2 regions of the Corynebacterium sp. H128 genome follow, and region 2 is predicted to be linked to the other one. Evidence: riboswitches for the same ligand, from Rfam matches in the RefSeq annotation. Region 2 holds a riboswitch; the other holds the start of a gene.

Region 1 (14,709 bases), on a different contig from region 2:
CCCCACTTAAGATGCGTCCCCGCGATATCCAGGAAAGGATCCGCGCTGGTGCGAGCATCGCCGAGGTAGCTGCAGAAAACGATGTCACCGAAGCCCGCATCGAGGCCTTCGCACACCCTGTCCTGCAGGAACGCGCCCGAGTTGCCGATATGGCCAAGCGCTCCCACCCTGTCCGGGAAGATGGCCCTGCAAAACTGACCTTGTGGGAAGTACTCGCCACCGCTTTCGCAGCTCGCGGTAATGACCTCACGGCATCCACGTGGGACGCTTATAAAGATCCAGCTGGGCAATGGGTTGTGCGCGTCTCCTGGCAAACCGGACTTTCCGATAACGTCGCGGAATGGTCTTATCACAGCCACGGTATGAGCAACGCGACGGCTGTAGCCCGCAATGCGGTTGCCGCCGATCTGACAGACCCTGACTTCGGTCAACCTGCCGTACGTACTTTGTCTGCTGTACAGCGTTCGCAAGAACCGGCTGAGGTCGAAGAGGTCCAAGAAGCTGAGGACGAGTTCCTCCAGCATCCTGACGCTACGGAGCAGCCACAGAAACGGCGTCGCAAAGCTGTGACCCCGCATTGGGAAGATGTCCTCCTCGGAGTGCGCACTAACACCAAAAGGCCAAGGAGCTAGGGACAATGCAACCGCACGATGCTGTAGTAACGCTGTGGTTTGTGAATGCTGATGACCCTGCTGCAGTACTCAGCGCCTCCCCCAAGGCGGATCGCGGATTCGGCCGTAAGTACCTCGCGTTGATGGACCCATCGTGGCCGATCAGTGTCTTTGGAGAGTTTCCGCTGAACCGGTCCGTCCCTGTTTCTAAAGGCGAGTTTTATATCGCCGGCTATCCCGGCATCACCGTGGTTCAAACCCTCGTACAAGACATGACCGTGCTATCAGAGCTCGATCCTAAATTGCTGGATTCGATCGCCGCGCGCAATGTGTTTGCATTTGCTGAAAACACCGACACGGGTTTCGGCGGGCTCGCCCACTGGCAGGAAGGCAAGATCCGTCGCAGCTTCTGTGCCCGCAGAGACCGCGTTTACGAAGACATTGGTCTACCAGAGCCCTTCGAGAGCCCCTACTGGGCAGGTGAGCGCGGGGCCCCAGGTGCCGGCATCGACCTTCCATTTGATCCTATCGAATTGGTGCGGGAAGCCGACTCCCACTGGCTCGGCGTAGACATTTCCGCCGATGGCCCTGATCTTTTCGTGGTTGGCTACGCCATCGACGGACGCAAAGAGCCAAGGATTGAACCGCCACGTCCCCGCAAAGATGTGCGTTCCATTGTCTACGATGCATCGGCCAAGCTTGGACTCGGCCCCCAGCATTCCGAATACGATGACTACGAGGAATTTCCTTCTAGTTCGCCCGGGATGGATGCCGGAATGCAAGCCCGCAAAGTTGCGGACGCAGTGCTAAAGTTCTCCACTCGCGCAGCCAAGAATGCTGGCCGCAGCCTAGCTAGCCTGCGGGAAATGCTTCGACACACAGACCGCGATTAGCCCAACCCGAGATCGGGTTATCAGGGCTCTTGGTGTGTGCGCTGACGCTCATAGAAGGCGATCGCCGCAGCAGTGGCCAGATTGAGAGAATCTGTGCCTGGCGCCATCGGGATTTTGGCTCGTACGTGAGTCGCACGCATCGCATGCTCGGTAAGTCCCGGACCTTCAGCGCCGATGAGCAGCGCGACTTTGTCAGGATTGCCCGCTAGGGCTTCCTTCAGCATGGTGTCCGTGTTAGGGGTGAGCGACACCAGATGCCATCCGTCTTCCGCGAGCTGAGACAGGCTGCGCTGCCAGTTGCGCGGAGTGCCATCCAGATACGCAAACGGCAATCGGAGAACATGCCCCATGGATACCCGCACAGCTCTCCGATAGAGGGGATCCGCGCAGGCGGCGCCAAATAGTACGGCATCTACTTCCATACCCGCTGCGTTCCGAAAGAGCGAACCGATATTTTCGTGATCGCCGACGCCTTCCAGGATGGCGATGGTCTTCGCGCCATCCAGAGCCTCCTGCACGCTCGCGGGTTCCACGCGTTCTGCGGCAGCTAGGAGACCACGGTGCATATCAAACCCAGCCACTTGCTTGAGTGTTTCCCGAGAGATCACGTAAATGGGGATCTCCGCCACGAGTTCTGCTACGCCTTCTTCTTCGAGAAAGCTCCGGATCTTCGCATCAAAACCGACGATTGTCTTTACTGGGTAACGCGACTCCAGTAAACGCCTTACAATGAGCGGCCCTTCCGCGATAACCAACCCCTTGCCCCCTTGGTCTGAGTTCTTGAGATCCCGAACAGGGTCTAGTCGTGGATCGGTGGGGTCATCAATCTGGATGAAGTTAGTCATAGCAGGCTCATTCTAAATGCTAGGTGTGTTGCTAGGGAATCCGGAGCTCCGGGAAAGCCACAGCCGCCGCACCCAGTTTAAGTAGGTGAGACGACTGAGCGAGGCGGCTGTGCGAGGTGGCTAAGAGGGGCGTTGCTTAGCTAAAGAAGGACATGACAGGGTCAATGGCGAAGTACACCAAGAACAATGCCGAAATGAGCCACAGTAGCCAGTGGACTTGTTTGCCCTTACCTGAGGCGAGCGCCATCAGCACGTAGGCAATAAATCCAACGCCGATGCCGTTGGCAATGGAGTAAGTAAAGGGCATAACAACGATGGTCAGGAACGCCGGGAGCGCGATATCAAAGCGATTGAAGTCAATCTCGCGAATCTGTCCCATCATGAGTGCACCGACGATGACCAGCACTGGCGCAGCCGCTTCGATCGGGACAACGGAGTACAGCGGAGTTAGGAACATCGCGAGCAAGAAGAGGATACCGGTCACAACATTGGCCAGGCCGGTGCGGGCGCCGTCGGCAATGCCAGCCGCAGAATCTACGTAAACCGTGTTGGAGGAAGCGGACATTCCACCACCGATGATCGCGCCACAGCCTTCCACAATCAACGCCTGCTTCATATCAGGCAGATTGCCATGTTCATCGGTGAGACCGGCCTGCTTACCTAGCGCGGTCATGGTGCCCATGGCATCGAAGAAGTTGGCCAAAACCAGTGTAAAGACCAGCAATGTAGCCGCCAGGACACCGACGCGAGTGAAGGCCCCCACGAGGTCCACAGCACCCACGATGGACAAGTCTGGCATCCCGCCGAGAGAAGAAGGCCACTTTGGTACAGCTAGGTTCCAACCGGTTGGCACTGGCTTCCCGTCGACGAAGGACGGGCCAGCCCCGGTGAGAGCCTCAACGACCATGGCGATCAGCGTGGTGAGAACAATGCCGATAAATAGTCCGCCACGAACATTTCGGGCGACCATGATGCCACAGATAATCAAACCGATGACGAACACGAAGGTTGGCCACGAAGCGATTGAACCGTTAATTCCCAGGCCAACCGGAACCGTCGTACCCGCCGCATCTGGGATGCGGCGTACGAAGCCAGAATCAACCAAGCCAATCATTGCGATGAACAAGCCGATACCCACGCCCATGGCTGCTTTGAGAGCATCAGGGATAGCATTGAACACGGCGATACGGAATCCGGAAATGGCCAACAAAACGATGATGATGCCGTCGATCACCACCAGCCCCATGGCCTCTTCCCAGGTCAATCCTTCACCGGCCACCATGGTTACCGCTACCAATGTGTTGATTCCCAAGCCAGTGGCAATACCAAAGGGATAGCGCGCAACGAGCCCGAAAAGAAGCGTCATCACACCTGCGGCCAGTGCTGTGGCAGCCGCGACCTGAGGAATCCCCAGCGCATGGCCGGTGTGGTCCTCAATAGTGCCGATGATCAGCGGATTAAGGATGATGATGTAAGCCATCGCGAAGAACGTGACTACGCCTGCACGCACCTCAGTGCCCAGCGTGGAGCCACGCTCCGTGATGGAAAAGAATCTGTCTAACGCGCTCTTAGGCGCAGTGGCGGTTGCCGTCATAAGAACTCCAAGTTTGCTTCGCACCGCAATTGTTGATTGGTGCCCGTTACACAATCGCACCTAGAGCAGGGCTTTAGCAACCGCGGCGGTACAATTAACAAAACTATTCGCAGATGGGACGCACCCGATAGTGACCAAAATCCTCATCATTGATAACCATGATTCCTTCACTCATATCCTCGCTGATTTGGTTTTTCGAGCCGTCGGTATCCAGCCCGAGGTAGTTCGCAACAACCAGCCACGCCCGGAAGCCGACCTCGTCATCATCTCCCCCGGCCCGGGCCACCCTGCTGAGGCTGCCGATATTGGCTCCTCACGTACCGTCCTTGCCGAGGACACTCCCGTCATCGGCATCTGCCTAGGGCATCAGGCCATTGCTCTGGCGGCGGGGTGCACAGTCGATCGTGCGCAGCATCCCAAGCACGGCCTTAGCAGCGAGATCACCCACGACGGCAGCGGGTTCTTCGCTGGGCTTCCTTCACCACTGCAGGTGATTCGTTACCACTCCCTCGATGTCCGCGAAACCGAAGCCAGCCGGATCGAGGTTCTCGCGCGCGCCGAAGATGGCACCATCATGGCGCTCCGCCGCACCGACAAACCACAGTGGGGTCTGCAGTTCCATCCCGAATCCATCGGCACCGAGCATGGGGTACAGCTGATGCGCCAGCTTATCGACGCCACCGGTGTTATCCCCACCTGGCGACGACGCCGCTGTGCGGTAGTTGATCCTGCGGCCCTGGTGGCAGCTATGCGCCGGGAGCATCCAGTTGTGTGCTGGCTCGACTCCTCCGACGGCTCCGGCATGCATCTTATCGGCGCTGGTTCAGAGTTGGTTTCCCCGCACCAGATCCCTGTCGGAATCCTGAGTAGCGATTCTGATCCCGCCCCGGTCACTTTCGTACCCGGCGCGATGGGAGTGCTCCCTTATGAAGCCACTGCGGGTATCGACGGCGGCGAATTCGTTTCCGGCAGCTTGCTCGTTCCCAAAATGGTGTACCAACTCATTGACGATGCTGCCTGGCTAATCTCTCAGGATGATTCTGCGCTACCGGAGCTAACATCAGCGCCCAGCCCGGCGCGGATTGCGGCACAGGTCGAAATGCGTCACAGTCGAGCGGACTATCGGCGCTTGATAGCTCAGTGCCAAGAAGCTATCGCAGCCGGCGACTCCTATGAGTTGTGTCTGACTACCAGTGCGCGGGCCTCCTACGAGGTTGACCCTTTAGCCCTTTATTTGAGGCTTCGTGAAGTAGCGCCCGCCCCGATGGCGGGCCTGTTTCTGGGCGAAGTTTCAGTCCTGTCTTCCTCCCCGGAGCGCTTCCTTTCGATCCGCAACGGCACCATCACCGCCAACCCGATTAAAGGCACTCGTCGGCGTGGTGCTTCTGCAGCCGAAGACACCGCTCTGGTCAATGATCTCAAGGCTAGCGTGAAGGATCGTGCCGAGAACCTCATGATCGTGGACTTACTCCGCAATGATCTATCCCGCAGCTGCGCCCCGGGCAGCATCCACGTGGCCGAGCTCTGCCAGGTGTATACCTTTTCGCAGGCTCATCAACTCGTCTCTACGATCGTCGGCCAGCTTGAGGCTGACCCGCTTAACGCTATGCGAGCGGCCTTTCCTGGCGGGTCGATGACTGGTGCACCAAAACAGCGCTCCATGGACATCTTGGCGGAACTCGAGGAGCAACCCCGTGGCTATTATTCGGGCTGCATGGGGTATATTTCCGCCTCCGGTGAAGCAGACTGGGCTATATTGATCCGCACCGTAGTGCAACATGGCAGCCAGCTCAGTTATGGGGCAGGTGGCGCTATTACTGCGCTGAGCGATCCTGATGAGGAATACGACGAAGTGTTAGTGAAGATGCAACCCTTCCGCCTGTTGTTGGAGTCTTGATGCGCGTCACCAGTTTCCGTATGATTTCTGGCCACGTGCGCGGCCTCTCCTACCACTTCGAACGTCTAGGGCTTGATGAAGAACACGTGGAACAGGTCCGACGCCAACTACGCCAAGCAGGAGCAGCCGCATGCTTCCCTCTTGTCTCAGCTGCGGGGGATGTAACGCTGCGTCCCGATCGGCGGGTCCCGATGACTGTCACGATAGATCCCATACCGCATCTGGATGAACGCTCAGACCCTACTGTGAAAGGACCTGACTTGGATTGGCTCGCGCAATGCCAGCAGCTGAGCAAACGGCGGGGCTACGACGAAGGTCTCCTTGCAGATGCGCGTGGCACCATCGTAGAAGGAGTGTTTTCGGCGTTGCTGGTTTTCGAGGAGAACTCAGCGGTGTTCTCCTCGCATCCACGCGCATTGCCTTCGACGACGGCGCGGTTGGCGCAGGAGTTTTTCCGGGAATGTGGCATTCCCATGCAGCACCGGCTTTTGGAGCTAGCCGATCTGGAGAAGGGGTGCTGGCTGCTCAACGCGTTTTCGGGGGCTCGAACTACTCGCGGTCATGATCGGTTAGCCCAGGAGTTTAATTCCTGGGCTTGGCGCCACGCTGAACGTGTCTAGAACTGTTCGTCGTCGAACGCTTCGTGCTCCGTGGCAGCAAGGTTTTGGGCCGGAGGGGTCTCAGAGTGAGCGCCGCAACCATAAGCTGCATGCACTACATGTCCGTCAGCCGCGAACTCATTGAAACACACTCCGAAGAAGTTTCCGACATCTGCAGCGGCGACATAGAAGGCACAGGTCTCACACTTAAGCTGGGATTTCTCCGCACTTTCCGTTGTTGGCCCAAAGGCTTCGCGCCATCGTTCCAGGGCTCCCTGAAAGCCAACTGAAGTGAGTTTGTGTCCGCCTTCGAGCTCCGTCAGGCGTTCGTCGTCGACACGCGGCGGAATGTACAAACCGGGTTGGAGATCCCCCGGCTGCACGCGATCCTCATAGGGAACCCACTCCGGGGCGCGCAGAGCATCCCGGCCCGGCATGAGGGCGACCTCGTTAACTGTGACGAACCGAGAGCCCTCGGCGCATGCCAGCACCACGTTCCACTCCCAGCCACGGTAACCAGGCATCTGGGCTTCGAAATGATGCGTCACAGCGTTCTTGTTAAGGACCGAAATCCCCGAGTGCACACCACTGGCGTCTTCCCCCATATCCGCGAGTGCATGCCGGGCTAGCTTCACTGCACGGGCATCAAAGAGCGGTCCGTTTGATCGTTTGCTTGAAGTTCCCACTCCCCCATTATGTCCGATAGGGCAAAATTGATTTCTATGAGATACACATTCGGCGCGAAATTGCTCGGATTCATCGGGCTCAGTAGCCTCCTCCTGAGCTGTAGCAGCAGCCCTGAGGTGGCTATGCCGGAAGAGCTTCGAACCGAGATCCTCGCTACTCATCCCGGCAGCACAGCTGCTTTCACCCAAGGCCTGGAAGTAGACCGCGCAAATCCGAATCAGCTTTTGGTGGGAACCGGCTGGCATGGCGAGAGCCGGATTTACCGTCGCACCATCGACGGTGGAGAGCTCGCATCGAAGGACCTAAAACCCAGCGAATTCGGCGAGGGTATCACCCAATCCGGGGACCATATCTGGCAACTTACCTGGCAAAGTGGCGTCGCCTACAAGCGTGATGCCACCTCGCTCGAAGTAATCGACCAAGCCCCAATTAGTGGCGAGGGCTGGGGATTGTGCGCCATGGATGACCATCTCATTATGTCGAACGGTTCCGCAACGCTCCAGGTGCTGGATCCGGACAGCTTCGCGGTACAAGGAGAGATTCCAACTGGCATCGATAAGCTCAACGAGCTCGAGTGCGTAGACGGTCAAATCTATGCCAATCGTTTTCTCACATCAGAAATTGTCCGGCTGGACGCTGCCGGCAAGGTTACCGCGCGTATCGACGCCAGCAGCCTGCCGAACAACGCAGCACAAGACCCGAACAACGTACTAAACGGCATTGCCCACATCCCTGGCACTGACCGATTCTTAGTTACCGGGAAGCGCTGGCCCGATCTTTACGAAGTTCGGTTTGTGCCGGCTGATTAACTAGCATTGATGAGCATGGCTAACGTGCGCAAACGCAATTTGACTCAATTCCTCATTTTGATCATCGCGGTGGTCGCGGTCATCGCGGGCTCCATCGCCTTTCAAAATTGGTGGAATAGCCGGCCTGGCCCGGCCCCAGAAGCCGTAGCGATCAAGGCTAATGGGCAGGAAGTCCTCCCTTATACGGTGTGCGAACCGGGGGTCGAGTGCCCCGAGGGGAAGATTCCACAGATCAGCGTGCCTGCAGATGGCTCCCTGCGGATCGAAGTTCCCAAGGACATTTACGATCACGATTGGTCGGTGCTGAAGATTTACGATGATCCGGCTGCTAATGACCAGCACTATTTCAAAGCCAACGAGGCCAAGGACATGGAGATTCCCGGATCTCTAGACGGCGAACCTCGACCACGCTTGGTTGTGGTCGAGGTATCTACAGTTCTTATTGGACGCAACGCCGCTGGGGCGGAAACTCCCTACACAGTGGTGTGGTCCATCAACGCCAAGGAATCCTAAACGTCGAGTTCCTTCGCCACAGCGCGGAGGATTTCCGCCACCTGGCGTCCTTCCTTGCGATCCGGGTAACGCCCCGCTAACAGCGGGGATTGGACGGAATTTTCCAACAACGTGATCATGTCCGAGACCATTGAGTGCAGCTCGTCTGGCTTGTACTTGTGCTGCGGCTTCCGTGCTGGGGCATCATCAAGCACTTTGACGCGCAGCGCCTGAGGGCCGCGACGTCCAGCGGCGAAGTCGAATTCGATTCGTTGACCAGGATGTAATTCAGTCACGCCTTTGGGCAATACCTGTTTATTTACGTAGACGTCTTCATCACCTGGATTGGAGACGAAACCAAATCCGCGTTCAACATCGAACCACTTCACTTTGCCAATAGGCATGATCGATCCTTCCCTAAAGATTCTCGTTCGCGCTCGGGAGCCTCTGTGGGGTTCTCGTGCCATTACCCACCGCTGGTTCGGTAGCGCGCGATAAGGATAAAGCTTGAAGTATAGCCTAGTTGTAACCGCAGTTCGGACTACTAACCAACCCCCGCTAGCCGTCACCACACGAAACATCGTTAACACCTGTTCCACACAAACGCGAGCCGTGACACAGTTCACAAGAAAAATTCTTTCGAGGCGAGCTGGGGTTTTAGTCCAACATTGCCCAAAGAACTACAAATCCACCACCAAAACGTGACTCTTTCGTGACAAACCATTACTGTTAGATAACAAGCACGGCGCTCGTTACTATCTTTTCTTTCGCCTAACCTTGTCTGGGAAAAGATATTCGAGCATATGGTCAGTGCAAACTTGAACACCATCCGTACATAACTTCATTGCAGACAAGGGCGGGGAAACCACTTTCTGGGGTCTTCCCTTGGGGTGAAGCCACGTTCTGTGGCCAGGCACATATATCCTCCGCCTGAACCCGACAGCTAACCTCGCAGGCGTAAATGAGAGGAAAACTTTTAACATGGCACGTCACGCTGCTAAGACCGTATCCTTCAAGGCAAAGTTCGCTGCCTCCACCGTCGCTTTCGGCGCTGCAGCTACCCTGCTCGCCCCTACCGCCTCCGCTGCTACCGACTCCGACTGGGATCGTTTGGCAGGCTGCGAAGCCGGTGGCAACTGGAACATCAACACCGGCAATGGCTACCACGGCGGCCTGCAGTTCTCCCCATCCACCTGGAGCGCTAACGGCGGCCAGGAGTTTGCCCCTTACGCGTACCAGGCCACCCGCGAGCAGCAGATCGCCGTTGCCGAGCGCGTGCTTGCCAGCCAGGGTTGGGGCGCATGGCCAGCTTGTTCCGCCAGCCTCGGACTGAACTCCCCTGCCACCCCTCGCACCGCTGCAGCCACCCCAGCAGCAGTACCTTTCGATGCTCCAGCCGAGCAGGCCGCACCTGAGGCTCCTGCTGCCGCACAGACCGCTGCAGATGCCGCTTACGCACAGGTAGAGGCTCAGTTTGCAGCTCGCGGAATGGAAGTTCCAGCAACTGTCAAGGCTTACTTCGAAGCCAACAAGGGCAACATCAACTCTATTCTTGGCGCAGACATCAACCAGATCGCTACCAGCTCTTAATTTTGTAGCGCGCTGAGCTTTTCACGGCGCCTACCTGCTTGCCCGACTCGGCAAGCAGGTAGGCGCCGTTTGGCATTTCAATTGCCTTTTGCCTTGACTGGCAGCAATCAACCTACCCCCATTGCGGGCAAAATTCTCGACTCCCCCTGAACCCCAAAATTGGAACTCGCTCCGCTTTTCACCGGAACAGCATCGCCTTTTATACACCCAACCGCCCCCGAATTTCGGGATTCGCCATTAGCAAAACTCACATATCCTCACATCTTTACAATTTTGCGAAGACGAACATTTACACTCAACTACACCCCTGACCTCAATTTACCTGCAATTCACATGGCGTTTGTGTAGCGTCTCACATGATCTTCACAAAGGTGACAGACGCCGCATTTAGTACTTGAGGTGAATATGAAATCCGCAACACCAACTCCGGAAGAGTTTCTCGCGGTAAGCGAATCCGCCGAGTTCCACGAACTCCGCAGCACTTTCCGGAAGTTTGCCTTCCCCATCTCCGTCGCGTTTCTGGCGTGGTTCATGTTTTACATCATTACCGCGACTTTCGCGGTGGACTTTGTTTCCCAGAAGCTATATGGCGCCATCAACATCGGCATGGTCCTCGGCTTGGCCCAGTTTGCGACCGCAGCCCTAGTCACTTGGCTCTACGTCCGCTTCGCAGACAACAAGCTCGATCCAGCCACCGCTGCACTGCGCGAGCAGATGACCCGAACCTCTCCAGAAAGCAAGGTGTAGTAATGAACCAGATCTTGGCAGCTGGCGAGCAAGTCTCTACCGGCAATCCGATTCTCAACATTTCCATTTTCCTCCTGTTCATTGTCGCGACCATGACCATCGTTGTCCGTGCGACTCGCACCACCTCTCAGAAGGGCTCTGACTTTTACACCGGTGGCGCTTCCTTTTCTGGCTGGCAAAACGGACTCGCCATTTCTGGTGACTACCTCTCCGCCGCGGCCTTCCTCGGTGTCACCGGCGCAATCGCACTGAGTGGTTATGACGGCTTCCTGTATTCCGTGGCCTTCCTTATCGCGCTACTAGTCGCGATGGTGCTTGTTGCGGAGCCGCTGCGTAATACGGGCAAGTTCACCATGGCAGACGTGCTTTCTTTCCGCCTGAATCAGAAACCAGTTCGCATGGCCGCAGCTATTTCTACTCTCGCGATTTCCCTGTTTTACTTGATTGCTCAGATGGCTGGCGCCGGCGGACTCGTGGCTTTGCTGCTCGGCATCAGTGGCAAGGGTGCGCAGGCAATCGTCGTCGGTATCGTTGGTATTCTCATGATCGTCTACGTCCTCGTCGGTGGCATGAAGGGCACCACGTATGTCCAGATGATCAAAGCTGTGCTGCTCGTCGGTGGCTCAATCGTCATCACCTTGCTCACTTTCGTTGCAGTCAAGGGCGGTTTCAATGCCGTGCTTGAAACTGCGGTTGCGAATCATCCTAAGGGTGATGCCATCCTTAACCCGGGTCTCAAATATGGCAAGAACACCCTCACCAAGCTGGACTTTATCTCCTTGGGCATGGCATTAGTGTTCGGTACCTCTGGCCTGCCGCACGTCCTGATGCGCTTCTACACCGTCCCTACTGCTAAAGAAGCCCGCCGCTCCATCGTCTGGACGACCGGCATCGTCGCGGTCTTCTTCCTGATGACGGTAGTGATGGGTTATGGTGCAGCCGCTCTCGTCGGCGCTGACCAGATCGCTAATGCTCCCGGTGGCGCGAACTCTGCAGTCCTGCTGCTGTCATCCAAGGTCGGCGGCACCATCTTCATGGCTTGTATCTCTGCTGTAGCCTTCGCGACGATCCTCGCTGTGGTCGCTGGCCTCGCCATTACAGCCTCTGCCTCCGTAGCACACGATATCTACAACTCAGTCCTTCGTGACGGCAAAGCAACAGAAGAAGAGCAGGTACGTGTTTCCCGTATCACCGTGATTGTCATCGGTGTATTGGCTATCGTCATGGGCATCGGAGCCATGGGGCAGAACATTGCCTTCTTGGTCGCGCTAGCTTTCGGTATTGCTGCCGCAGCTAATCTGCCAACAATTTTGTACTCCCTGTACTGGAAGAAGTTCAACACCACCGGCGCACTCTTCTCCATCTATGGTGGCTTGCTGACGTCGATCATCCTGATCATCTTCTCCCCGGCCGTCTCCGGTGCACCGACAGCGATGATCCCGGGGGCAGACTTCGCATGGTTCCCGCTCACCAACCCATCGATCATCGCGATCCCCACGGGCTTCCTACTCGGTATCATCGGCACCCTGATCGGCAAGCCAGACAACTTCCCGCTCAAGCGGGCAGAAATGGAAGTACGCTCTCTCACCGGTGTTGGCGTGGAAAAGGCAGTTCAGCACTAAGCAATCCCCCGCATCTCCCTAGGAAACCCTAGGGAGATTTTTGCTGCTTAGCTTTTCGACGTCCATTGCGCGGCTCGTTCCCCAAGCGCAGTTACTCCGAGCAGCAGGAAGGGCCAGCAGCACCAACCTGCTGGCCCTTCCTTGGCAAAAAACTACTTGTTAATGCGGGTGTATGGGTGGACGTAGCCGATCTTCTCTGCCGGAAGCGGAAATGGCATGTCATCACCGTAAGGGCTGGATGCGCCAGCCAGACGAGAAACCAATTCCGTAACAGGGTGACCGCTGGTTTCCGGGAGATGCTCAGGCCAGCCCGGATCGACGTAGCTATTCTTCTCGATTTTTGACATGCACCTATTGTTTCAAAACTCGAGCTAAAAAGTCACTTCTCGGGACGTTAAACTTGAGCCATCATGAAAAAACCTTCTTCCTCGGGCGATACCATCCCCAGTTTCCGCGAGTGGCTTGCAAGCTTAAGCGACGAGCAACTGTCGGAATTGCTGTCGCTCCGACCGGACACTGTCCTACCATTACCGCCCGGAATCAGCTCTCTAGCTGCGCGGTTACAGTTGCGGGCGTCGATTAGCAGAGCCCTGCGTTCGCTCAATACCATCGACTTGCTGGCGTTGGAGGCGGCGGCTTCGATTGGCGGTGAGTTTACCCCTGTTACTGCCCCCGAAGTAGTGAGCTTGATCGAGGATCGCACTCAACAGCACGGGGATTCCTGCCCACCTGCCGCGGAAATTGCGGAGTCCCTGGATAGGCTCCGATCCTTCGGCCTCATTTTTGGCGCTGAACATTTCCTCGTGCTGCAAGAGGCGATGTCCGCACTTCCTACTGGCTGGCAGCTACTTCCTGATGCCGCAGCTACTCCAGCTGACCTTGCCGAGCAGTTGTCCAGTCTGTCTGCTCGATCCAAGAAGATCCTCGTCACCTTGGCACAATCCGGTGGCACTGGCGTCACTAAGGATGCCGCGGTGGACGCAGATCCGACTCGTCCGATCCCGCAGCTCATTGCCAAGGGGCTACTGCATCGCGTCGACGAAGGCACAGTTCAACTGCCCCAAGCTGTACACAATCAGTTGAGTGGCAGGCTTCGTCCACCGCTCAGCGTGCCTAGCGTCCGTTCACAAGGCCAAGTCTTACAAGATGAGGCGGACCAATCCGGTACTTCCGCCGGGCTTGAGGTTTGCCGCACTTTAAGATTGCTGCTCCAGGAGCTCGGTGCCGCGCCGGTGTCTACGCTCAAGGGTGGTGCGATCGGGGTGCGGATGACGTCTCGGCTAGCCAAAGCCCTGAGCATCAGTGAGGTCGAAGTTGCCCGTCTGATGTGCCTCGGAGTGTCCGCCGGGTTGATCTCCCGAGGGGTCCCGGAACCATTGCCCGATGATGACGATGGCGGAGATTACTACGCACCTACCCCCTTAGCTGACCAATGGCTCGGCAGCTCCCTAGCAGAGCAGCTGCACGGACTCCTTGCCGGCTGGCGCGATAGCGTGTGGGCACCTTGGCAGCTCGGTACGAGCCAAAATGGCGCAAAGGTCCACTTGTTGGCGAGCCATATGCGGGAAACTCACCTCCCCGAATGGCGCGAACTGCTCATCGATTCTCTCGGACAGCTGCCCTTGGGCGGATCCGTGCCGGGCATCCGCGAACTACTCAGCTTCCATCACCCGCTCGCTGCTGCCGCGATACCGGAACACACTGTGCAGGAGCTGCTCGATGAGGCCGTCTGGATCGGGGCGGTCTCCGGTGGTGTCCTCACTAGTGCCATCCGCTTAGGCACACTCACAGTTCCGCCACCGGTCGAACAACTGATTGTTCAGGCTGACATGACGATGCTCGCCCCCGGACCACTCACCCCGAAGGTACAACAATTCGTGGATGTGCTTGCGGAGCTGGAATCCTCTGGCCTGGCAAGCGTTTACCGCATCACCGAGAGCTCAGTACGCAGGGCCTTGGACAGCGGGCTGTCCGCTTCGGAGATCATGCACCAGTTGACCGAGCTTTCCCTTACGCCCTTGCCACAGTCGATTGGATACCTCGTCGATGATGTCGCCCGCAAGCACGGTAGCCTGCGTGGTGGACCAGCAATGAGTTACCTACGGTGCGATGACCCCGCACTAATAATTCAGGCTGTCGAGGCGGTCGGTGATCTCCTCGCTTTGCGAGCAATCGCGCCGACCGTGGCCATAGCCCAGGCCCCACTCATAACGGTTATTAAGGCTTTGCGAGCCAAGGGTTTTCAACCTACTGCTGAGGATGCCTTGGGCGCGAGCTTGAACCTCGCTCCCGTACCCGCGCGAGTCCCGCAACCTCCCGAAGC
Region 2 (14,709 bases):
TACTTTGTCAGCCAATTCGGCAACACGGGCGTTCAGTCGCCCCAACTCATCCCGGAAGAGTCGGCCAGCTGCGGTTTCCGGGATCACACCGAGACCAACCTCCGGGGTAACGACCACGACGTTGTTTTGTGTTTCCGTGAGTACGCCAAGGAGCTTGTCGACGTCCGGAGTCACTGTCCCTCGTGGCAATTCCCATGCCGTGGCCGCATCAATTCGGTGTGTGAGCCAGGTGCCGAGGTCGTCGATAAGCACATGCTCATGCCCAGCCTGGAGCGCCTGGCAAAGCTCCAGCTCATCCTCGGTGACCCAGTGCGCCGGACGGCGATCCTGGTGTTCCTTGATCCGCGCCGCGAAGTCAGTATCGCCAGGATAGGGGCGCGCGGTTGCGATATAACACACCTGCGCGTCGGTGGGGAAGAGCGCCTCTGCCCATGCGGACTTGCCGCTGCGTGCCCCACCGAGAACTAGCGTCAACATGGGCTAAACGCTTTGTCCGACGTCCACTCGCGGCTTTGGAGTACGCAGTTTGCGGAGCTGGGAGGCTCGAGAACAGGCATAAAAGCCGAGGCCGAGGCCGTGCTCGGAAGAATCGGGGAACTTTTGGCGGACGGCCTTGTTTACACGGATGCCGGTGATGATGCCTTCGATGAAGAAGATGGTTATTATGACCATTGACACCATTGAGGCGCCCGCCGCGATTTCCGGGTAGGACTGGCCAATGAACAGGATCACCAACAAAACCAGGGCGACAGGCATCACGAGTTGCATGAAGAAGCGCCGCGAATCGACCCAATCGCGTACAAAACCGCGCACTGCTCCCTGATCTCGAGGCTGCAGGTACTTCTCATCGCCGCGATCCATGGCTGCTTGGATCCGCCTGGACTCAGCTGAACGCTCTTCGCGTTGCTTGCGCTTGTAGTCTTTCCACTCTGCCTTGGTCATTGACTCCTTGAGCGCCTTTTCATGGGCTTTGCGCTCTTGGGGTGTCTGAATCTTGGTAGAGCCACCACGACGGACACCGCGCGCCCGCTCGACCTCGTCGCGCTTTGGGGTCGGTCGCCCCTTCTTCGGGGTGTAGCCCTTAGGTAGGTTGTTTTCCGCAGAATCATTCGGTGTAGTCACGCCATAAGAGTACCGCGAGAGCACTGGCAACAAGGAAACTGGGTGAAATGGAAACAAAGTAGCACCGGCCGACGTTGAATACACTAAGAGCCACAGCGCCAGCTCTACCTCAGCATTACCTCAATGATGCCCAAAACAGAGTACGGTAGTGGCACAGAGTACGAGATCTTCAAGGAGAAGCAATATGACTGCCCCAGAAACCAGCACCGGTGTCATCCTCACCGACGCAGCTGCAGTTAAGGCAAAAGCCCTACTTGAGCAGGAAGGGCGCGAGGACCTAGCTCTGCGCATCGCTGTTCAGCCCGGCGGCTGCGCTGGCCTGCGCTACCAGCTCTACTTCGATGACCGTGAGCTCGACGGTGACAAAACCGATGTCATCGGTGGCGTCCGACTCGTGGTGGACAAGATGAGCGCACCGTACCTTTCTGGCGCTCGCATTGACTTCGCCGACACGATCGAAGCTCAGGGCTTCACCATCGACAACCCGAATGCGTCGGGCTCCTGCGCTTGTGGTGATTCCTTCAACTAATAGGAATCGCTAAATCCCCCTAGCCAGCTGAGCGGTTATCTTCAACTCCGCGCGGCTGGCTAGGGGGATTCGCCGTTTCTAGAGATGGATCGGGTAGTCCTTTTCTTCGATCTGTGGATCGATGCGGCGCTCCATGAAAATACCGTGCCAGATCATGAAGGCAAGGACAGTCCAAAGGCGACGGGAATGGTCGGATACGCCTGCGCGATGCTCATTCAGCATCTCGAGCACAGCCTTCTTGTTAAAGATGTGCTCCGTTTGGGACTCATTGATGGTGTCCTGGGCCCACCCGAAGAGTTCATCACCAGCGAGCCAGTGACGCATGGGCACCGGGAAGCCGAGCTTCTTGCGGTGCAGCACATGATCCGGCACGATACCCTCCATCGCACGGCGTAGGGCGTACTTGGTGGTGCCGTGGGAGATCTTCATGTCATAAGGAATAGACTCCGCGACGTCAAAGACCACCTTGTCTAGGAAAGGCACGCGCAACTCGAGGGAGTTCGCCATGGTGATCTTGTCCGCCTTGACCAGAATGTCACCGCGCATCCAGGTGAACAGATCCAAGTGCTGCATGCGGGCCACCGGGTCCATGTCTCGAGATTTGGCGTAGATCGGGGCAGTAACGTCCTTGTGGTCCCACTCTTCGCGAGCCCAGGGGAGAACCCGCTGCAGCTGCTCAAAGTTGAAGGAGCGGGCATTGCCGTAGTAGCGCTCTTCCATGGTCATGGAGCCACGCTGCAACAGGGATTTGCCCTTGATGCCGTCGGGAAGCGAGTTGCCCAACATACCAAGGCCACGACGTAGCGGTGCCGGGACCTTTTCGAAAGGAGCTAAGGACAGCGGCTCTTTGTAAATCGTGTAGCCGCCGAAGAGCTCATCGGCCCCCTCGCCAGAGAGAACCACCTTCACATGCTTGCGGGCCTCGGCGGCAACGAAGTACAGCGGAACTAAGGAAGGATCGGCCACAGGGTCATCGAGGTACCACATGATCTTGGGAACTGCGGCGGCGTATTCCTCAGGGGAGACCACCTTGACGATGTGCTCGGCGTCGATAGCCGCGGCGGACTCGGCTGCAACATCGACCTCGGAGTAGCCCTCGCGTTCAAAACCAGTGGTGAAGGTTAACAGGTTCGGATTGTGACGCTTGGCGAGCGCGGCGATGGCCGTGGAATCGATGCCGCCGGAGAGGAAAGAGCCGACGGTAACATCAGCACGCATATGCTTCTCGACGGAATCCTCGAGCGCCTTAGCAATCCGGTCGAACAAATCATGCTCATTGCTTACAGGGCGTGTTTCAAACTTCGGCTCAAAATAGCGTTGTGCCTCAACCTCGCCACCAGGCTTAACGACGGCGAAACAACCGGATTCGAGGCGTCGAATGTCTGCATGTAGCGATTCAGGTTCTGGCACGTACTGCAAATCCACGTAGTGCTCAATCGCGCGCTTGTCTAGATCGTTGCTTAAACCGATAGCTTGTGCCATGTCTAGAATGCACTTCTTTTCGGAAGCGAATACGGTACCGGCAGCGGTCGAAGTAAAGTACAGCGGCTTGATGCCAAACTGGTCACGCGCTAGGAAGAGTCGCTTTTCCTGACTGTCCCAAATTGCAATCCCGAACATGCCACGCAGGTGTTTAACTACGTCGGTGCCCCAGTGATGGAAGCCTACGACGATTGGTTCGCCGTCACCCTCAGTGTTGAAGGTATAACCCAACTCTTGCAGCTCGGCGCGGAGCTCAACATAGTTGTAGATCTCACCGTTAAAGGTCATTGCGTAGCGATCCGGCTGGTTTTCCGGACCCCATTGCAGTGGCTGGTGAGAGTGCGCGATGTCAATGATCGAAAGTCGGTTGAAGCCGAAGACTGCGTCATTGTCATGCCACGTGCCAGCGTCGTCGGGTCCACGGTGTCGCATGCATGGGAGAGCATGGCGGATCGCGCCGTCGAATTCCTGCGCGTTGCTGTGAGCGGTCAGCATGCCGAGAAGGCCACACATACGTCTACTTAACCCTTTCGATTCTGAATCTATGTGCTGTCTAAAGTGAAAGGACAGCTATCAACACTGCAACTGTACGGGCTTGCGCCAGAAAACGGGCAGCAGCGCTGCGGTGGAATGCGTCAGTTTTACACTAACGTCTTGATATCAACCATAAGTAAGCCCCCGTTGAGGGCGGGAAAGTCTGTGAGTTAGGTTACAAATGTGATGAGTTGTACCTGCAAAATGGCCCGAAATTGCAGCACTCCTCTCTCTTGAAAGCCTGGTAGTAGCTAATGCGGTTAACCCCACGGCGCCTATCGGCATGGAATTCCCTGCAAAGTGCGATATTCTGCACAGTTAGGAATGGGAACTTAGTGTCCTTTGGTTTGTGTGGAACAGGAAGGTAGACACACGTGAAACAGCGAAACAAGCGCGGCTTTCACCGTAAAGCGCTGCTCACCGGCGTAATTGGCGCGGGAAGCCTCGCACTTGCTGGTTGTGATGTAGCGCCGCCAGAAAACGGTCTCTTTGATGCCCTGCGCATGGGTTGGCCGAAAGGTATTACCCCGGAAGCAACTGCAATGGGTAACTTCTGGGTCTGGACTTGGGTGACTGCCTGGATCATCGGCATCATTATGTGGGCTCTGATGCTCTACTCGATCCCAGCATTCTCCGCGAAGCGGGCTAAGAAGGCTGGTAAGGATGAATTCCCTAAGCAGTTGCAGTACAACGTGCCGTTGGAACTGGTCCTGACCATCATGCCGATCCTCATCGTCATGGCCCTGTTCTTCTTCACTGTTCAGACTCAGGACAAGGTCACAGCCCTGGACAAGGAGCCAGAGGTCACCGTGGATGTGACGGCTTACCAGTGGAACTGGAAGTTCGGTTACTCCAAGGTTTCCCCAGCCTTCTCTCCAACCGGAGCTGAATATGTGGGCACAGATCAGGCCCGTCAAGACCAGGCTGAAGCCTCTGAGATCGACGAGGCTTACATGGAGGAGCACGGCATTGGCGGCCCGATTCACGGCAAGTCCAAGTCGGATGTGTCCTACTTGCACTTCAACCAGATCGAAACTCTGGGTACTACCGATGAAGTTCCAGTATTGGTTCTCCCATCCCAGACCCCAATCGAGTTCAACTTGGCATCCGCTGACGTTGCGCACTCCTTCTGGGTTCCTGAGTTCTTGTTTAAGCGCGATGCTTACCCACACCCAGAGATGAACAAGTCCCAGCGTTCCTTCCAGGTTGAAAAGATTGAAGAAGAAGGCGCCTTTGTCGGTCGTTGTGCCGAGATGTGTGGTACCTACCATGCAATGATGAACTTTGAGATCCGCGTCGTTTCGGCCGACAAGTTCAAGCAGTACATGGAATTCCGTAACCAGAACCCTAAGGCGCCTAACTCTGAAGCGCTGAAGGCTATCGGCGAGGCTCCATATGCGACCTCCACCGCTCCATTCGTCTCCGGTCGTCTGGACAGTCGTAATGCAGACAACGCTGTCGAACTCAATGAAACAGCAAAGTAAGGGAGCTGACTAAAAATGAAGTCTTCCGCAAAGATCATGTACGGTCTGGCCGCATTTCTGGTTGTGGTCACCATTGTTTACATCGTTTCAACCATGCACGTTTCGGATGCCGGTAACTTGCAGGGCATGGAGTGGGCTGGCGGCACGGGCCTAGTGCTGGCTACTGGGCTATGCCTCATGCTGGGTGGTTACTTCCACTTCACCGAGCGTCGTCTCGACGTGCTTCCTGAGGACTGGGAGCAAGCAGAAGTTGAGGATGGCACCGGTATGCTCGGCTTCTTCAGCCCTGGCTCCGTCTGGCCAGCTGTGATGTCCGGCGCGATCGCTGTGCTTGGCTTCGGCATCGTGTATATGCACTACTGGCTGATCGCCTTCGGCGCCGTACTGCTGATCTGGTCCGGCACCATGCTGAACCTCCAGTACGGCATCCCAAAGGAAAAGCACTAAGCTAGTCATTCCTATAGCAGCAGGCTCGCCATTTCGGTGAGCCTGCTGCTGTTTTGTATGGCGTTAGGGCTTGCTTGTCGACGTCCATGGCCTGCGCAGACCCTCAGGGATTACATGATGGCCCGGACCCAGGCTGTGGGGTGGGGGTCAACCCAAAGTTGTAATTTTCGGATAAAGTTCCCGCAGTAAATGTGACATGAATCTCCGCAATACATTGGTGAATCCTGTGAAAGTTGCCGATGGTTCGGATAAAATTAATAGACGGCCTGCCGCTTGGGGGAGTGGTGCGGATAATACTTCAACTGACCTGCACAAACGCTTGAGTCGGAAAAATTCTGGGATAGTTCCCATGGGGGTAGAAAAAATTCCCCCGAAAAATGATGATGATACGGCCTGCGACTTTCGGTGGATTTCCCCTGTGTAGCGGGGGGTTCAAAGTGACTTAGGCGACGATTACCGGCATACTAGAACGCGTGACGAGCGCAGTAGGAAATACAGGTATGGCAGCACCACAGCGTGTTGTGGCATTGAACCGACCAAACATGGTCAGTGTCGGCACGGTTGTGTTCCTGTCTCAGGAATTAATGTTCTTTGCTGGTCTTTTCGCGATGTACTTTGTATCTCGCGCTAACGGCCAGGGAGAAGCGTGGGACTGGGGTACTGGACACCTCAATGTTCCTTACGCATTGACTATCACCGTCATTCTGGTGTCGTCTTCTTTTACGGCACAGGCTGGCGTCTTCGCAGCGGAGCGAGGTGACGTCTTTAAGCTTCGCCTTTGGTACGCAGTAACCATTCTCTTGGGTTCCGTGTTCCTTCTCGGCCAGGCTTATGAGTACTACCACCTCGTGGAGCATGGTTTGACCATCCAGAGTTCTGTGTATGGTTCAGCCTTCTTCATTACGACTGGCTTCCACGCCGCACACGTGCTTGCAGGTGTGCTGGCATTCGTCGTCGTGATGCTTCGTATCGCGAAGTCTAAATTCACCCCGGCTCAGGCGACCGCGGCAATGGCAGTGTCCTATTACTGGCACTTCGTTGACGTTGTCTGGATCGGCCTCTTTATCACCATTTACTTCATTCAGTAGGCCGTAGCGGCCGAAGCGTTTGGACTCACCTAAAGTGCTTCATTCGGCCTACAGCCCTTCACTTTCCGAATACGAGTTTTAAGGGAAATGATGGAAACCAACCCACAGCAGCAGGAGATCGTTGCAGACGCAACGAGCACTGCTAAGAAGGCCAAGAGCCGTCGAAAGGTACGTCGGACTGTTGCCGGCGCCGCGGCGCTCACATTCGGCCTTACCAGCGCAGGCCTCCTCGCCTCCGCATTCACCCCGGACGCACAGGTTGTCACGGCCGATGTCGATGAGAAGGCTCTCGTTGCCGAGGGCAAGGATCTCTACGACGTCGCTTGTGTCACCTGCCACGGTGTCAACCTTCAGGGCGTTGAAGGCCGCGGCCCATCGCTCATCGGCGTCGGTGAAGGCGCAGTGTACTTCCAGGTGCACTCGGGCCGTATGCCTATGCTTCGTAACGAAGCACAAGCAGCCCGTAAGAACCCTCGCTACAACGAGCACCAGACTCTCGCTATCGCTGCCTATGTCAACGCCAATGGCGGTGGCCCAGAGATCGTGAAGAATGAAGACGGCTCAGTAGCTATGGAGTCTCTTCGTGGCAAGAACTTCGACGGTCAGATCGACCCGGCAGACGTTGCTCGTGGTTCCGAACTGTTCCGTTTGAACTGCGCCTCATGCCACAACTTCACTGGCAAGGGCGGTGCCCTCTCCTCCGGTAAGTACGCTCCTTACCTCGACCCTGCCAACGAGCAGGAGATCTACCAGGCAATGCTCACCGGTCCACAGAACATGCCTAAGTTCTCCGACCGTCAGCTGACTGAGGACGAGAAGAAGGACATCATCGCCTACATCAAGAATGCTAAAGAAACCCCAAGCCCGGGTGGCTACGCCCTCGGCGGCATTGGTCCAGTTGCTGAAGGCATGCTGATGTGGCTCGTCGGTATCGCGACTCTGATCGCGGCTGCACTGTGGATTGGATCTCGCTCATGAGTAATAACGAAGCAAAGAAGTACACCGCCAAGGAATTGAGCGGCATGAGCAATGAAGAACTTGCTCGTCTTGGTACCGAGTTGGACGATGTCACGGTTGCGTTCCGTAAGGAGCGTTTCCCAGATGCCAACGATCCCGCTGAGAAGCGCGCAGAGCGCGCGGTCACCATTTGGTTTGCTCTCGGGGCTGTGTTTGCACTGGCCTTCATGGCCGTCTACATTTTCTGGCCTTGGGAGTACAAGGGTCACGGTGAAGAAGGTCTGGGTTGGTACAGCCTCTACACACCACTGCTCGGCGCTACGATGGGCCTGTCCATCCTGAGCCTGGCCTTTGGCTTGACCCTGTACCAGAAGAAGTTCGTTCCGGAAGAGATCTCCGTGCAACGTCGCCACGACGGCCCTTCTGAGGAAGTGGATCGTCAAACCCTGGTTGCGCTGCTCAACGATTCTTGGGATACATCCACTCTTGGTCGCCGCAAGGTGCTGAAGGGAATCGCTGGTACGGCAGCCGCTCTGGCTGGCCTGACGATCATCTTCCCGCTCGGTGGAATGATCAAGAACCCATGGAAGCCAAAGGAAGGCCCACTGGACTACAACGGTGACGGCACCCTGTGGACTTCCGGGTGGACTAAGGCTAACGAAGGCGCCAAGGTCTACCTCGGCCGAGACACCTCCGCAATTGCAGAAAAGCATGGTGAGCACTACAGCACCACTGGTGTTACCCGCCTGGTACGCATGCGCCCAGAGGATCTATCTGCTGCCGCAATGGAGACCGTCTTCCCGCTCTACGAAGAAGATGTCAACGACGGCGATAACTACGACCCAATGCTGGACGTGTACGAGATGCACATGCACTCCATTCACGGCCCACGCAACGCAGTTATGCTGATCCGTCTACGCAGCGCCGATGCTGAGCGTGTGATCGAGCGCGAAAACCAGGAAGATTTCCACTACGGCGATTACTACGCGTACTCCAAGATCTGTACGCACATTGGTTGCCCGACTTCCCTTTATGAAGCACAGACCAACCGTATTCTTTGCCCTTGCCACCAGTCGCAGTTCGACGCGCTGCGTCATGGCAAGCCACTGTTCGGTCCGGCGGCTCGTGCACTGCCACAGCTGCCAATCACCGTGGACGAAGAGGGCTACCTCGTCGCTGCAGGCAACTTTGTTGAGCCTGTCGGCCCTGCATTCTGGGAGCGTAAGTCATGAGCAACAAGCTAGCTGAAATCGGTAATAACGTTGATTCTCGGTACACCATCTCCGGGATGGTTCGTACCCAGATCAACAAGGTATTCCCAACCCACTGGTCCTTCATGCTGGGTGAGGTAGCGCTATACAGCTTCATCATTCTGCTGTTGACCGGTGTCTACCTGACCCTGTTCTTCGATCCATCGATCACCAAGGTGATCTACGACGGCGCATACGCTCCGCTCAACGGCGTCGAAATGTCTCGTGCCTACGAGACCGCCCTGAACCTCTCCTTCGAGGTCCGTGGCGGCCTCTTCATCCGCCAGATGCACCACTGGGCTGCACTGATGTTCGCAGTGTCCATCATGGTTCACATGATGCGTATCTTCTTCACCGGTGCTTTCCGACGCCCACGTGAAGCGAACTGGATCATCGGCTGCATCCTGCTTATTCTCTCGGTCGCTGAAGGCTTCATGGGTTACTCCCTGCCTGATGACCTGCTTTCTGGTGTCGGCCTGCGAATCATGTCTGCCATCGTGGTATCCCTGCCTATTATCGGTACCTGGATGCACTGGGCAGTATTCGGCGGTGACTTCCCATCGGAAATCATGCTTGACCGTTTCTACATCATGCACGTGCTGTTGATCCCGGGCATTATCCTGGCGCTGATCGCGGCTCACCTCGCAATCGTGTGGTACCAAAAGCACACCCAGTTCCCTGGACCTGGCCGTGCGGAGAACAACGTCGTCGGTGTTCGAATCCTGCCAGTGTTCGCAGTGAAGTCTGTAGCCTACGGTCTGTTTACTTTCGGTGTTCTTGCACTGATGGCCGGTGTCACCACCATTAACGCCATTTGGAACCTCGGCCCTTACAACCCGGCACAGGTCTCCGCTGGTTCCCAGCCTGATATCTACATGCTGTGGACTGACGGCGCGGCCCGTGTCATGCCAGCGTGGGAGCTCTACCTCGGTAACTACACCATCCCTGCAGTATTCTGGGTAGCAATCATGCTCGGCATTCTGGTGGTGCTGCTGTTCGCCTACCCATGGATCGAGAAGAAGATCACCGGCGACGATGCTCACCACAACCTGTTGCAGCGTCCGCGCGACGTTCCCGTTCGTACGGCTATCGGCGCGATGGCTCTCATGTTCTACTTCCTGCTGACTCTGTCTGGCGGTAACGACCTGTTCGCCTACCACTTCCAGATTTCGCTGAATGCGATGACGTGGGTCGGTCGTATCGGCTTGATCATCCTGCCTCCGATCACCTACTTCCTGACCTACCGCATCTGCTTGGGTCTGCAGCGTTCTGACCGCGAAGTTCTGGAGCACGGTATCGAAACCGGCGTCATCCACCAGCTGTCCAACGGTGCCTTCATCGAGGTGCACCAGCCACTGGGCCCAGTGGACGAACATGGTCACCCAGTGCCATTGCCTTACGCTGGCGCGAAGGTGCCTAAGCAGATGAATGAACTCGGATTCGCTGATTCCTTGAGCCATGGCTCTGCATTCAAGTCTGATGACGCGGAACTCGTAGCACTTAAGAACAAGCGTGCTCACGAGAACCATGAAGAAGAAGCTCGTATGTTTGAGGAGCTTCAGAAGCGCACCCGCGCTGAAGACGAGGAGAATGGCCGCTAACGGCCACCCTGACTGCGCAACTTAGAGTGCTGGCGTCCTTTACCCCGAAAGTTGGGGTAGAGGCGCCAGTTCTTTTTTGCCCTATTTTTAGACCCGCCAATGGCAGCAACTTGGGGTCGATGATGTGACCCAAATTCGCATGGATTAAGATCGGTTGCGGTTGTGACTGCTGGTGTGGCTGTGACTCACAGGATTGCAGTGTGACTAAGGCCACAGTGTTAATTTTTAAGGCTACGGAACTGGTGGTTTCGTGGCCCTAAGTGCTCTAATTTCAGGTTTGCAACTTTAGTATTTGCCCAGCGCATGCCTATTGTTCGACAGGTTTACTTAAAGTGGTAGCTTTCTGCTGATGGCGAGTCTGTAGTAGTTCCACTGTTTGTAACAAGCTTGTAACGGCCTGTGAGGCCGGTGCGTCGTTGGACATCCGTCGTTGCAATTTCGTAATCTTGTCGAGACATTACGGGACGCGCCAAATGTCATTTGGGCGATACCTGGAATACAACCGAAATAATGCCTAATCGGGCGTTGTGGAACTGGATTAATTTTCAGTCCGCTACATCCGAGTCGGGGAACCACCTTTTATCTGGGGTGTACTCGCCGCGAGAGTCCTTAATAGGGGATCGAGTGGGGAGGGGAAGCTTCCGTTTCCTAATCCGTCAGCTAACCCGGCCGGCTCACTGGAAGATTTGGAGAATATTCATGGGTAAGCACACCCGTTCGAACGTGACCATCGCTAAGCGCACCGCCGCATCCGCGGTAGCTGTTGGCGCCGCTGTATCCCTCGCGCAGCCTGCAAACGCTGTTCCGGTAGCAGTACCAAACACCGGAATGACCGTCGAGGTTCCTGGCCTTGAAAACGTTCCAAACCTGGCCAATGTGCCAGGTGCTGATCAGTGGGTTCCTGCGCTGCAGAACCAGGGGCAGACCGTGAGCTACGCTTCCGTGAACGAAGCAGCCGCAGCCGTCGCTGCACCGCAGTCAAACAATGGCCAGGCTATTGTTGACGCCGCTCGCTCCAAGATCGGCTCCCCATACGTTTACGGCGCCGCTGGCCCAAGCGCTTTTGACTGCTCTGGTCTTACCTCCTGGGCTTACAGCCAGGTCGGTAAGTCCATCCCTCGTACCTCCTACGCACAGGCCGCAGAAGGTACCCCAGTTTCTCGTGACCAGCTGCAGGCAGGCGACATCGTTGCGTTCTACGATGGTGCTTCCCACGTTGGCATCTACTCCGGAAATGGCACCGTTATTCACGCTCTCAACGAAGGCACCCCTTTGTCTGAGTCTCCATTGGACTACATGCCGTACCACTCCGCAGTGCGCTTCTAGTTTTTGCATTGACTCCTTTGCCCAGCCCGGCTATTCGGGCTGGGCAATCGTCGTTTTGGGACAAATCGCGCAACGGATGTGCTATTGGTTATTGCGTCGTTAATGACGTATTCTGAGAAGCAATTCGCACGCGCAAGACTCTCTGGTTCTCCCGTGCCTCCTTGTTACTGAAAAGGTCATTTCACCTGTGAAAACTTCGTCGATTCGCGGAGTGGTACTTGCTTCGCTAATTGCAGGATCCTCTGCACTACTTCCATTGGCGGCCCCAGTAGCATTTGCTGATCCAGCCGTCTCCACCGCACCGAGCGTTCCCGAAGCTAATGACATGGATAGCTTGGTGAAGGCGCTAGACGCTGCCTCTGAGCAAGTCTCCACAAAGAGCGAGGAATTCAAGCAGCTGCAGGCCGATGTTGATGCCAAAGAACACCGTCTTGGTGAACTGCGGGCACAATCAAAGACTGCGACGGCAGCTGCGGAACAAGCGCGGCAGGAAGAATTGCTGGCAAAGGGAGTAGTGGACGAGCTGGCGGCCACTAAATACCGTGGCGCTTTGATTGATCCAATCACCACCGTCATCAATTCGGATGGCCCGCAGAATGCTATTGACCGTTCCGCTTACATCTCCTCTTATCTTCGGCGTGCACAAGCCGCGTTGGATGAACAGCGTGCAAAATCGGCAGAAGCCGGAAGGCTTCATGGCGAAGCCGCACGGCTAGAGGCAGAAGCCGAGTTCCAAGTGAGCGATTTGAACCATAAGAAGTCCGAACTGGAGGCGCAGGACAAGGAGCTCCGGGGGCGCATTGCGGAGATTGAGAAGCGGATCAACGAGCTCAATCCGGCAGAGCGTGCCGCGTGGGAGCGTAAGAATGGCCCCGTCAAGCACAGTCTCGCTGGGATCACCTCGACTAACGCTGAGGGGATGAAAGCCCTCGAGGTAGCAATGACGAAGATCGGCGCTCCCTATGGTTGGGGTGCAGCTGGCCCGGATACCTTCGATTGCTCGGGCCTAGTGGTCTGGTCCTACGCACAACAGGGCAAGTCTTTGCCGCGTACTTCTCAAGCTCAAATGGCTGGCGGCGCGCCTGTTGACCGGGCTGCGCTGCAGCCTGGCGACGTCGTTGGTTTCTATCCCGGTGCCACACATGTGGGCATCTACGCGGGAGATGGAAAGATTGTCCACGCATCTGATTACGGCATCCCGCTGCAGGTTGTGAACATGGATTCCATGCCGTTTTATGGAGCGCGTCGCTATTAGGACTTACATCCGATGAAGGTTCTCCTGGTGACTAATGATTTCCCGCCCACCATAGGCGGGATTCAGTCTTATGTCCGCGATTTCCTCGCCACGCTCGATCCCCGAGATGTGATTGTTTTCGCCTCTACTCAGGACGCACTTGCCGCTGCGGCATGGGATGCGGAGAGTCCCTATACGGTGGTGCGGTGGCCACATCGAGTGATGCTGCCGACTCCTGCCACTGCACGGGAAATGGCACGACTCATTCGCGAACATGAAGTGGATACTATCTGGTTTGGCGCTGCTGCCCCCTTGGCTCTCATGGCTGGGCAGGCACGTGCCGCGGGAGCACGAAAGATCGTTGCTTCCACTCATGGACATGAAGTCGGTTGGTCGATGCTCCCGGTGGCGCGCCAGTGCCTAGGTGTGATCGGCCAACGCTGTGATGTGGTGACATACATTTCGGAATACACCCGGCGTCGATTAGCGCGGCCCTTTGGACGCGGCACCCGGTTTGCGCACCTGCCTTCGGGGGTCGCAGCGGACGCGTTTCTCAGTCCCGCCCCAGAGGCCTTAGCTGCTTTCCGGCAGCGCTGGGGCCTTGAATCCGGGCCAGTGGTCAGCTGCATCTCGCGGCTCGTCCCGCGCAAAGGACAAGACGCCTTGATTAAAGTGTGGCCCAAGATTCGTGAACGTTTTCCCGCAGCGCAACTATTGATCGTTGGGGACGGCAGCTATTGCACCCGGCTGAAGAAAATGGCTGGGAATGGCGTGGTGTTTACCGGACGAGTCTCGGATGAGGAACGCTTGTGCGCTCTAGCTATTAGTGACGTATTCGCGATGCCAGCCCGGACGCGAGGCTGGGGGTTGGACGTTGAGGGCCTTGGCATCGTTTATCTTGAGGCACAGGCCGCACGATGCGCAGTTATCGCCGGGAATTCCGGTGGCGCCCCGGAGACCGTCACCCCTGAGAGCGGCCGAGTCATTGACGGCCGAAACCTAGCAAGCCTAGAGCACGAACTGCTGACACTGCTTTCAGATGGGACCTTGAGGGCAGCCATGGGGGAGGCCGGTCTGCGAAACGTTCGGGAGAATTGGACGTGGGAGCAGCTGGGCGCGCGTTTCCAGGAAGTGTTACGTCCTTAACACCCACGCTATACTTAACGGGTTTGCTTGGTATGGCAAGGGAAGAGGGAGGTGGCTGCAGTGTCTGAGCAACTCGATCACGTCACGTTAGGGTTTGACATCGGCGGTACCAACCTGCGGGCCGCCGCCGTTACTGCGGATGGCACGATCGTCGAACGTATGCAGCTGAAGTCTTACGGGACTGAGCGCAGCATGGAAGACTCGATCGTTCATATGAGCATGGATTTCATCGAGCGGTACCACGTGCTTGGAATAGGAATCGCAGTAGCTGGTTTCCTCACCGCAGGGCGCGAAAGGGTGCGCTTCGCCCCCCATCTGCCGTGGCGCGATGCGCCATTGCAAGAACGACTAGCTGCCCGGCTTCCTGTGCCCGTTGCGTTGGAACATGACGCAAACTCCGCAGCGATAGCGGAGGCGGCCTACGGCGCAGCGCGCGATGCTGAGACCTGGGTGCTGGTCAGCGTTGGCACCGGCATTGGGGCTGCGCTGGTTCACCGCGGTGAAATATA

Evidence for each region. Region 2 has a riboswitch for cyclic di-AMP ahead of WG915_RS09785 (C40 family peptidase). Riboswitches for the same ligand answer to the same signal wherever they lie in the genome.
Region 1: another riboswitch for cyclic di-AMP. It lies ahead of WG915_RS03350 (transglycosylase family protein); the one in region 2 lies ahead of WG915_RS09785 (C40 family peptidase).

What each region holds. Positions count from the first base shown of each region.
Region 1 covers NZ_JBBHKW010000002.1:289,018-303,726, forward strand. Annotated here, with positions in the region: gene sepH (septation protein SepH) at 1-632, shown strand, start outside; gene WG915_RS03305 (DUF6928 family protein) at 638-1,504, shown strand; gene WG915_RS03310 (TrmH family RNA methyltransferase) at 1,525-2,349, opposite strand; gene WG915_RS03315 (NCS2 family permease) at 2,486-3,943, opposite strand; gene WG915_RS03320 (chorismate-binding protein) at 4,074-5,840, shown strand; gene WG915_RS03325 (aminotransferase class IV) at 5,840-6,460, shown strand; gene WG915_RS03330 (DUF3027 domain-containing protein) at 6,457-7,044, opposite strand; gene WG915_RS03335 (glutaminyl-peptide cyclotransferase) at 7,162-7,935, shown strand; gene WG915_RS03340 (DUF2771 domain-containing protein) at 7,945-8,448, shown strand; gene WG915_RS03345 (cold-shock protein) at 8,445-8,831, opposite strand; cyclic di-AMP (ydaO/yuaA leader) riboswitch at 9,250-9,400, shown strand; gene WG915_RS03350 (transglycosylase family protein) at 9,409-10,017, shown strand; gene WG915_RS03355 (DUF485 domain-containing protein) at 10,423-10,764, shown strand; gene WG915_RS03360 (solute symporter family protein) at 10,767-12,386, shown strand; gene WG915_RS03365 (hypothetical protein) at 12,539-12,733, opposite strand; gene WG915_RS03370 (helicase-associated domain-containing protein) at 12,797-14,709, shown strand, end outside.
Region 2 covers NZ_JBBHKW010000010.1:77,803-92,511, reverse strand. Annotated here, with positions in the region: gene cobU (bifunctional adenosylcobinamide kinase/adenosylcobinamide-phosphate guanylyltransferase) at 1-477, opposite strand, end outside; gene WG915_RS09830 (DUF3043 domain-containing protein) at 481-1,122, opposite strand; gene WG915_RS09825 (HesB/IscA family protein) at 1,307-1,651, shown strand; gene asnB (asparagine synthase (glutamine-hydrolyzing)) at 1,730-3,646, opposite strand; gene ctaC (aa3-type cytochrome oxidase subunit II) at 4,042-5,151, shown strand; gene ctaF (aa3-type cytochrome oxidase subunit IV) at 5,167-5,598, shown strand; gene ctaE (aa3-type cytochrome oxidase subunit III) at 6,072-6,686, shown strand; gene qcrC (cytochrome bc1 complex diheme cytochrome c subunit) at 6,774-7,664, shown strand; gene qcrA (cytochrome bc1 complex Rieske iron-sulfur subunit) at 7,661-8,875, shown strand; gene qcrB (cytochrome bc1 complex cytochrome b subunit) at 8,872-10,494, shown strand; cyclic di-AMP (ydaO/yuaA leader) riboswitch at 11,036-11,183, shown strand; gene WG915_RS09785 (C40 family peptidase) at 11,194-11,820, shown strand; gene WG915_RS09780 (C40 family peptidase) at 12,008-13,075, shown strand; gene WG915_RS09775 (glycosyltransferase family 4 protein) at 13,088-14,200, shown strand; gene WG915_RS09770 (ROK family protein) at 14,261-14,709, shown strand, end outside.